DNA from 3 places in the Vibrio floridensis genome. Region 3 is predicted to be linked to each of the others. Evidence: predicted binding sites of a transcription regulator. Region 3 holds the regulator's gene; each other region holds the start of a gene.

The links. Region 3 encodes MetJ, which represses methionine synthesis genes. Its sites were predicted from a motif close to TTAGACNTNTANANGTCTAA; they were not measured.
Region 1: a site for MetJ is predicted at 1,390-1,409, ahead of metE (5-methyltetrahydropteroyltriglutamate--homocysteine S-methyltransferase). Genes of this name have one in related genera too.
Region 2: a site for MetJ is predicted at 1,664-1,683, ahead of metA (homoserine O-acetyltransferase MetA). Genes of this name have one in related genera too.

Annotation. Positions count from the first base shown of each region.
Region 1 covers NZ_JAKGCY010000004.1:276,437-279,689, reverse strand. Annotated here, with positions in the region: gene LZU85_RS09510 (hypothetical protein) at 1-98, shown strand, start outside; gene LZU85_RS09505 (DUF4250 domain-containing protein) at 202-402, shown strand; gene metR (HTH-type transcriptional regulator MetR) at 414-1,325, opposite strand; gene metE (5-methyltetrahydropteroyltriglutamate--homocysteine S-methyltransferase) at 1,645-3,253, shown strand, end outside.
Region 2 covers NZ_JAKGCY010000002.1:387,889-391,141, forward strand. Annotated here, with positions in the region: gene pilW (type IV pilus biogenesis/stability protein PilW) at 1-522, opposite strand, end outside; gene metA (homoserine O-acetyltransferase MetA) at 697-1,638, opposite strand; gene LZU85_RS06070 (bifunctional metallophosphatase/5'-nucleotidase) at 1,799-3,253, opposite strand, start outside.
Region 3 covers NZ_JAKGCY010000013.1:8,633-11,885, forward strand. Annotated here, with positions in the region: gene rpmE (50S ribosomal protein L31) at 139-360, shown strand; gene LZU85_RS16570 (malic enzyme-like NAD(P)-binding protein) at 639-1,916, shown strand; gene metJ (met regulon transcriptional regulator MetJ) at 2,001-2,318, opposite strand; gene LZU85_RS16580 (O-succinylhomoserine (thiol)-lyase) at 2,530-3,253, shown strand, end outside.

The sequences.
Region 1 (3,253 bases), on a different contig from region 3:
GCGGAAAAACCGCCAGCAAGATCCAGCTTTCAACCGCGTGGGTGATGGTCGTGGCTGCGACCGTCTCTATGCAGATTTTGTTTGTGGTGAATGGATAAGTCTCATCTCTGACGAACATTCAAACATTTAGACCCGCTTCACTTTATCCCGTTGAAATAGTGACTACGCTTAATGGAGATGTACCAACAAAGGAGCGTAGTCATGGATCTGAGTAACGTCGCCCGTTTAGACAGCATTATTCTACTGGGCATCGTCAACGAGAAGTTACGACTGGAATGCGACAGCTTTGAAGAGCTGGTCAGCATGTACGAAATGGACGTTGAGCAAGTGGTCGGCAAACTGGATGTATTGGGTTATCAATACGATCCGCTTACCAACCAATTCAAATCATACTCTCGCTAGTGACCATTCCCTTAAGCCATCTTGATGCCATCAAGATGGCTTTTGCATTGCTGTCTCGCCGTCGCAAAGAAGGCTTGAAGATAGCGTTTGTCTTTATCGGCATTGCGTGTCGCGGCAAACAGTCGTCGCCACAATCCTTTACCTAATGGAATACTGGTGATCAGCCCTTGGCGGGAAAACTCACTGATCGCCCAGTTGGGCAAAGCCGCAACCCCCAAACCAGCCGAAACCATCTGCACTAGCATCAGTGTGTTGTCTGCTTGTTTCCAGCGAGCGGGCTCGACACCGGCGGGCGCCAAAAAGTGTTTCACCACGTCTAAGCGTTGTTTTTGTACCGGATAAGTCAACATGGTCTGATCGGCGAGATCGTCAGGTTGTAAGCGCTCTTTGCTTGCAAGAGGATGGTTGGTGGCGGTAATCAGGCGCATTTCAAAATCAAACAGTGGCTCGTAATGCACTTCAGAGCGAGGCTGAATATCGGACGTGATCACCAAATCCAGTTCGCCAGCCATCAAAGCGGGTAGGGGCTCAAAGCCAAAACCGGAGGAAAAATCGAGCGTCACGCTTGGCCAGGTTAACTGATATTCCTTCAGAGCAGGCATGAGCCACTGAAAGCAGGAGTGGCATTCAATCGCCATGTGTAAGCGGCCATTCACGTCTTCTTTTAAGCTCGCCAACTCATTCTCTGCTCTGGCTAACTTCGGCAAAATCTCGTCGGCTAAGCGCAGCAAAATCTCCCCTTCTGAAGTGAATTTGACGGGGCGAGTTTTGCGTAAAAAGAGCTGACCACCAATGCGCGCTTCCAAATCTTTAATTTGATGGGAGAGTGCCGATTGAGTGAGATGCAGTGAGGTTGCCGTAGCGGTCAATGAGCCAGTGTCTCGCAATGACGTTAGTGTTTTTAAATGTTTTAGCTCAATCATGAATCCCTCTCAACCAATCGCTCGTTACATGAGCCTTTTTAACTTACCCAGTTTTTTTGGAGCTGTAAACATCTAGACGTCTATTTATTTTGGTTGATGTTTCTTTTCTTATGATGAATTTTTCTAATAAACAAGTTGAATAAATGGAGATTGTCGAAACGCGAGGTTAGCGAGATAGTTTAGCCATCCAGACATCTTGTTGAATGAAGCGAACGAGATGCAACGGACGAGATGTCATGCATCCGCTCAGCAGCAGTTTGCGAGCAGCATAATCATCCCAGCATAGAAAAATCACGCATAAAAGAATAAGGAATTTGACATGACAACGACCACGCATATCCTTGGCTATCCCCGTATCGGCGAAAAACGCGAACTCAAATTTGCCCAAGAAAAATATTGGCGCGGTGAAATCGACCAAGCTGAGCTGAAAAAAGTCGGTGCGGAGCTGCGCCACAAAAACTGGCAAACTCAAGCCTCAGCAGGGCTTAGCTTTGCCGTTGCAGGGGACTTCGCATGGTACGACCATGTTCTGACCACCACCTTGTTGCTTGGCCATGTGCCAAAACGCCATCGTCATGGCTTCCCTGATTTGGATACCTTGTTCCGAGTGGGCCGTGGTCAGTCGCAATCGAGCTGTGCGTGTCATGGTGCGGCGGCGTCAGACATGACGAAATGGTTCAACACCAACTATCACTACATCGTGCCAGAGTTCAGTAAAGAGGACACCTTTGAAGTCAGCTGGCCGCAACTGTTTGAAGAAGTGAACGAAGCCGTACAAGCTGGCCACAAGGTAAAACCGGTGTTGCTTGGCCCACTGAGTTACCTCTACCTTGGGAAGGAAATTGAAGACGGATTTGACCGCTTAACACTGTTACCTCGTTTGCTCACCGCTTACCAAGCGATTTTGGCCAAGTTGGCCAAGCAAGGTGTTGAGTGGGTGCAAATTGATGAACCTATTCTTGCACTTGAGTTGGAAAAGCCATGGCTTGATGCATTTAAGCTTGCTTACCAAGTGATCCGCAGCGATGTAAAAGTGCTGCTGACCACCTATTTTGACTCTGTTGTTGATTCGCTTGATCGCATTGTCGAGCTCTCAGTGGACGGCCTTCATGTCGACCTTTCTGCCGCACCTGAGCAGTTGGATGCGGTGCTGGCTAAGTTGCCGCAAAATTGGGTGCTGTCGCTTGGGGTTGTCAACGGTCGTAACGTGTGGCGCTCGGATGTCAAAGCGCAGCTAGCGCGCCTGCTGCCCGTGAAAGCGGCATTAGGCGAGCGCCTTTGGGTCGCCAGTTCATGTTCGCTGCTGCATTCTCCGGTGGATTTAGAGCTAGAAGCGGGTTTGTCTGCAGAAGTGCGTAGTTGGTTTGCTTTTGCGAAACAAAAAGTGTCAGAAGTGGTGCTCCTTGGTAAAGCGCTGGATGGTGATGCGGCGTCGATTGCACAGTGTGAGGCGTACAGCCAGCCCATCCAAGCACGCAAATCGGCTGCTCATGTACACAAAGCAACGGTACAGTCACGAGTCAATGCTATTACCGCAGAGCTTGCTCAGCGCAGTGTGCCTTATGCTGAGCGTGCGCGACACCAAGCTGAGGTGCTGCAGTTGCCGCTATTGCCAACCACCACCATTGGTTCTTTCCCGCAAACCAGCGAGATCCGTGTTCAGCGCAGTGCCTATCGCAGCGGTCAGCTTTCTTCAGCAGAGTATGAACAAGCGCTAAAAGGCCACATAGCGGATGCGGTCAAACGCCAAGAAGCGCTCGATCTCGACGTGCTTGTTCACGGCGAAGCAGAACGCAACGACATGGTTGAGTATTTTGCTGAAAACCTGGCGGGCTTCCAAACCACGCAATTTGGTTGGGTGCAAAGCTACGGCTCGCGCTGTGTGAAACCGGCCATTGTGGTCGCGGATATTGAGCGCGAGCAGCCTA
Region 2 (3,253 bases), on a different contig from region 3:
GTGTGGGTCGTAGTCAATCGCACGAGTAAAATAGGTTTGCGCTTTTACATTGTCGCCCGCCTTCAGAGCGCAAAACGCGGCGTTTTCATAACTGGCAGGAATCAAGTAGTAGTAAGGTTGCTCGATGGCACGATTAAACATACGATCCGCTTTATCATACTCGCCCTTTTTGCATAAGAACGTGCCGTAGTTGTTCAATACGTTGCCGTTTTTTGGGTGCTGACGAGCCGATTTTTGATAAATATCCTCGGCCTTGCCGTTTTCGCCGACACGTTCGTAGTAGTGGGCCATGGAAAGCTGCGCTCGGTAATAATCAGGAGCGTGAGTCAGGGCTTGTTGTAAGTTGTCATGGGCTTTGATCATCGCGCCATTTTCGAGATAGCCAAGCCCCAGGGCAATGCGAGATTCTGCCATGCCAATTGGGTCCGGATCTTTTTGTGCTTGGCCTTCAGTGACGGTGACACACCCAGTCAAAAGAGTAAGTGCTACCAATTGCGGCAAAAGAAGAGTTTGTTTTTTCATCGTTTTCGTTCTTTTTAATGTGGCCTGAAGAGATGATAAATCCTTGGGGTCTATTGCCTACCAATCGACATCGACAATGCGAGTCACTTTGCATAAACGATTAACGGGTATAAACGACAACAGGCCGCGTGAAAGGCGGCCTGTTGTAAAAGAACGGTTTGATTTCGTGTGGCGCTATTCGTCCTTGGTAAACGCTTCTTCGCTGAAATGATCGAGATCGTAAGGCGTTTGTTGGTAAACGCAGTAGTTCAACCAGTTCGAGAAAAGCAGGTGGCCGTGGCTACGCCAGCTTGCAATTGGCGGATTATCTGGGTTGTCGTTGGGGTAGTAGTTAACCGGAATCGCCGGTTCCATGCCTTCACCCAAATCGCGAATGTATTCATTGTGCAGCGTGTGCGGGTCATATTCTGGATGGCCAGTAACAAAGACGTTGCGCTTGTCTTTGGTGGTGGCTAGGTACACGCCTGCATCGTCAGACGTGGCGAGAATATCCAAATCGGTGTGTTCTGCGAGATACTCTGGTGAAAAATCGGCGTAGCGAGAATGGGGCGCCAAGAAAGAATCATCAAAACCACGTAAAACCGGATGGTAAGGTTTGTGAATACGGTGGTGATATACGCCAGAGAGCTTCTCTTTACGCGTTTTCTTCGGCAAATCGTAGAGCAGTTTGAGCCCAGCTTGTGCTGCCCAACAAACATAGAGGGTGGAAGTCACATGGGATTTGGCCCATTCCATAATGGTTTTGAGGTGATCCCAGTAAATGACATCTTCAAACTGCACCAAACCAAGCGGCGCGCCAGTGATGATCAGGCCGTCGAAGTTACGGTTTTTCACCATCTCAAACTGACGATAAAAATTGTCGAGATGTTCAGTAGGGGTGTTTTTGCTCGGGCGATCGTCAATGCGTAGCAACTCAACGTTAACCTGAAGTGGACTGTTGGAAAGCAGGCGTAAAAACTGAGTCTCGGTCTCAATTTTTTTCGGCATCAAATTGAGAATCAGCACCCTTAGTGGACGAATCTCTTGGCTTGCTGCACGAGTTTCGTTCATGACGAAGATGTTTTCAGTACGCAAAACATCGGCGGCTGGTAATTGATCTGGAATACGAATAGGCACAGCTTTCTCCCTAAGCTAATCTCTTTTAGACGTCTATACATCTAAAACTATCCTATTTTTTTTGTGATGTCGACAGGCAAAAGCGCGCGGAAGGGAATTTTATTGTGACAATTTTGCGAGAGAAAAAATGTGCACCTACCAAGAGGTGCACAGACGTGGTTTATGGGTTCAGTGCTTCGATGAGGATCAACTCGCGCTTAAGATGTTGTTTCTCCGCAGGATTCGCTTCCTCAATTTTAGCAAGGCGAGAAGTAATGGCTTCGTTTTTAGCCTGTGGATTGGTGAACACCAGTGCTTTGACATTCATTGAAGCAATATTGGTGTAGCGGCCATCTTCACTGGAAGGTACATCGATTTTGCCTTCGTTGATCAACTGTTTGACGATCGCCCTTTCTTTCTCAAACCCCTGCAAACCAGAGAGTTTCCAGCGTTGCATCGGTTGGCCAACGTATTGTCCTTGCTTCTGCTCGGTGAGGTAGCGGATGGTGAGATTTCGGATGGTGCCTTGTTCCTCTCCATATTTTGCTTCGGTATCAAACAGAACAGGGAAGGTTTTGCCCTCTAATACGCCGCCTTTTTTGGTCAAATGGCCCATACGGTAGCTGTTCATACCGAGGCGAATCTCGCTGTCGTCTAACACGGGTTTGCCATCGGCAAACTTGAGATCAGTAATGCGTTGGCCTGCTTGCTGAGTTAAGTCGATGGTGTAGGTGACGCCCGCGAAGAAGTCGTTGGTTGAGTACTTTGAGGCGCGTCTTTCAGGATTAAAGCTGTATGTCACATCCCCCGCTTGCACAGAATTGAAGTAACCAGCAGACCATTCCATGTACTGCTTCAACTCTTTGCCCGTCATTTGATAAACCGTGATCTCGCCACCCGCATATTGGTAGTTGTATGCGATGTCTTTAGCTTTGATTGGGCCTACGTCCAACTTGGCGTTGTCATTGTCAATTTGCAGTGCAATGACGTTGGCTTGAGGTGCGTAGAAAAAACTCGCTTCTTGGAAAAGTGCACTGATCCCTGTGTCTTGAATATGCACTTGCGGGATACCACGAATGTCGTTTTCTGGTACTAAATTCACGCCAGTTAGCTGTGCCACTTCGCGGTTGGCCATTTCACGCAGACGCTTGTGATACGGTTCGTAGAGCGATTCCATCTTGTCATCCGAATCGACGCCTTTGATCTTGTAGGTGTAGCTGTCTTTGTTGATCAAGGTGAACTGGCCATTTTGCTCTTCAAACTGCAAGTCAATGCGTGACAGCGCGCGGCCATATTTGTCGGGCTCGGTGATGATGACGCCATTGACCACGGCTTTATCAATGCGCGTATGCATGTGGCCGGCCACAATGGCATCGAGCTCTGGGTTACCGTTGGCAATGTCGGTGACACCGGTGTCTGCGATGTCATTTTCATTGTCGAGGCCCATGTGGGCAACTAGCACAATCGCATCGACTTTGCCCTCAATCTGCTTGACGATTTTTTTCACTTCCAGCGTCGGGTTAGTGAAGGTCATCCCTTCAAGGCGATTGGTTCCTTCAGCGAAGACTTGCGTCATGGGTGTGTCCATTCCGATCACGCCAATTTTGATCCCGCCACGCTCGATGATGGTGTAACC
Region 3 (3,253 bases):
GGGACGATTCATTACTATATCGCGCCTTAAGATATGGCTTTAACGCGAGTAAAAGCGGTATCTGAGTTTATTTTTAACTACGTGTGGTGTGCGGCAAAGACTCGTATAGCGACACGGCCTACTATTTGAGGTTATCCCATGAAAGCTGGTATCCACCCAGAATACAAAGAAGTAAACGCAACTTGTTCTTGCGGCAACTCTTTCGTTTTTAGCTCTACTCTAGGTAAAGAGTCTATCCACCTAGACGTATGTGACAAGTGTCACCCATTCTACACTGGTAAGCAACGTATCGTTGATACAGGCGGCCGTGTTGATCGCTTCAACAAGCGTTTCGGTGCTCTATCAAGCGGTAAAAAATAATAGCGTTTGCTATTGTTGCTTGAGAAAAAGGTCGCATTTGCGGCCTTTTTTGTTTTTGTTTGGCACCGATCTCAGCTTGCCCCGCAATCGCGCCTTTGGTTATCTGGTCTTACTTCTATCTTATTCACTATTTATATAGATTTGCCTCGCATTCTTGGCTAGGAAGATTGACTTATATCAATTAGAATTTCTCTCTAAATTGAACAAAAAAGCAGAGTTTTTGTTCAACCTAAAGTGTTCCCCCCTTTACCGTACACGCAAAAAGAGAATAACCATTTATGTCCGATGACAATAGCCAGCAAATGACCCCTGAAGAAGTACTTCGCCAACAAGCTCTTGATTATCATGCTTTGCCAACGGCGGGTAAAATTGCCGTCGCTCTAACTAAACCTGCGGAAACCGCTAAAGATCTTGCTTTAGCTTACAGCCCAGGTGTCGCAGAGCCGGTGCGCGAAATCGCACAGAACCCAGACAACGTTTACAAGTACACCTCAAAGGGAAATATGGTGGCCGTTATCTCTAACGGTACGGCAATTTTGGGCCTAGGTAACTTAGGTCCTTTGGCATCAAAGCCAGTAATGGAAGGTAAGGCGCTGCTGTTTAAGCGTTTTGCTGGTCTTGATTCTATCGATATTGAAGTGAAGCATCGTACCATTGACGAATTCGTGGATACGGTCGCGAACATTGCAGATACCTTTGGCGGCATCAATCTAGAAGACATCAAAGCTCCAGATTGTTTTGAAATTGAAAAACGTCTGATTGAACGCTGTGATGTGCCGGTGTTCCATGATGACCAACACGGTACGGCCATTGTCACCGCTGCTGGCATGCTGAATGCGATCGAACTGCAGGGTAAGAAGCTAAACGAATGTATTATCGTTTGTCTTGGTGCGGGTGCGGCTGCCGTGGCGTGTATGGAGCTGTTGATCAAATGTGGCGCGATGCGCGAAAAGATCTACATGCTGGATCGTAAAGGTGTGATTCACACTCGTCGTGATGACCTCAACGAGTACAAGCAACTGTTCGCCAACAATACAGACAAGCGCACACTAGAAGATGTGATCAGCGGTGCGGATCTCTTCCTTGGCGTCTCTGGTCCAAACCTAATGCCTGCAGAAGCGCTGAAGCTGATGGCGGACAAACCAGTTGTGTTTGCGTGTTCAAACCCTGATCCAGAGATCAAGCCGGAATTGGCGCATGAAGTGCGCAGCGATCTTATCATGGGCACTGGCCGCAGTGACTATCCAAACCAAGTCAACAACGTGCTTTGTTTCCCATTCATTTTCCGTGGTGCGCTGGATGTGCGCGCGAGTGTGATTAACGATGAAATGAAGCTGGCTGCGGTTGACGCGATTCGTCAATTGGCGAAAGAACCAGTTCCAGAGGCCGTGCTTAAAGCGGCGGGTGTGGAATCGCTGAGCTTTGGCCCACAATACATTATTCCAAAACCAATGGACTCGCGTTTGTTGCCTCGCGTAGCGAAAGCGGTGGCCCAAGCGGCCGTTGATACCGGCGTTGCTCGTATTCCAATGCCTGAAAACTACATGGCCGAGTAAATCACAGCCTAAACAAACGGGACGCTTTAAGCGTCCCGTTTTGATCGTGTGTCACTTATCCCCGATGTGACCCTGCCCGATGATTTAATCATCGTAGGCTTCAAACTCGATACCCATCGCCGTCATCAACTCTTTGGCTTCAGTAGGAATGTCGTCAGGGCGATCTTTTCTAAGATCTTCATCCGTCGGCAGGGGCTGACCTGTATAGGCATGCAAAAATGCTTCACACAACAACTCGCTGTTTGTCGCGTGGCGCAGGTTGTTAATTTGACGACGAGTACGTTCATCCGTCAGAACTTTTAGTACTTTAAGCGGGATAGAAACGGTAATTTTTTTGACTTGCTCGTTTTTCTTTCCATGCTCTGCGTATGGACTTATGTATTCGCCATTCCAGTCAGCCATTGCGCACCTTCAGAGTAATAATTGGTGAATTAAAATTGTAAGCGGAGATTTTAGCTGGATTTACTGCCATAAGCAAAGACATATAGACGTCTAGAAGTGTTGACGTCTTAATGTTTGATGGTTAAAGTGACAGCTATTAAAGGAGAGGAAGGCGCTGCAACAACATTAGCGCATTCTTATTAAGAATTCATCTTCGCTGAAAGGAAACATGATGAGCACTCACAAGCCAGCCACGATAGCCGTGAGAACCGGCATCGAATCCGATACTCAATACCGTGCCGTTGTACCACCCATTTATCTCTCAACAAACTATGGTTTCTCTTCCTTCGGTGAAGTTCCTAAATATGATTACACTCGTTCTGGCAACCCCAATCGAGGTTTGTTAGAACAAGCACTGTTCAAATTGGAATCGGGCAAAGGAGCAGTGGTCACCAACTGTGGCACCTCTGCACTCAACTTGTGGGTCTCTGCTTTCTTAAGCCCAGATGATCTTATTGTGGCTCCTCACGACTGCTATGGCGGTACTTATCGTCTGTTCAATACTCGAGCGAAAAAAGGCGATTTTAAGGTCCGTTTTGTTGATCAATCCGACAGTGCTGCACTGGATGCGGCGTTGGCGCTTAAGCCTAAACTGGTGTTGCTTGAAACGCCTTCCAACCCGCTGGTGCGTGTGGTGGACATCGCGGAAGTGTGTGAGAAAGCGCATAAAGTGGGCGCGTTGGTGGCGGTCGATAACACCTTTTTGACACCGGTGTACCAAAAGCCTTTGGAGCTCGGGGCTGACTTTGTGATTCACTCGACAACCAAGTACATCAATGGGCATTCTGATGTGATTGGCGGTGTGGTGATCACCAAAACCGAAGAGCACGCAACAGAGCTAGCGTGGTGGGGGAATTGCCTTGGTGCAACCGGCACGCCATTTGACAGCTATATGA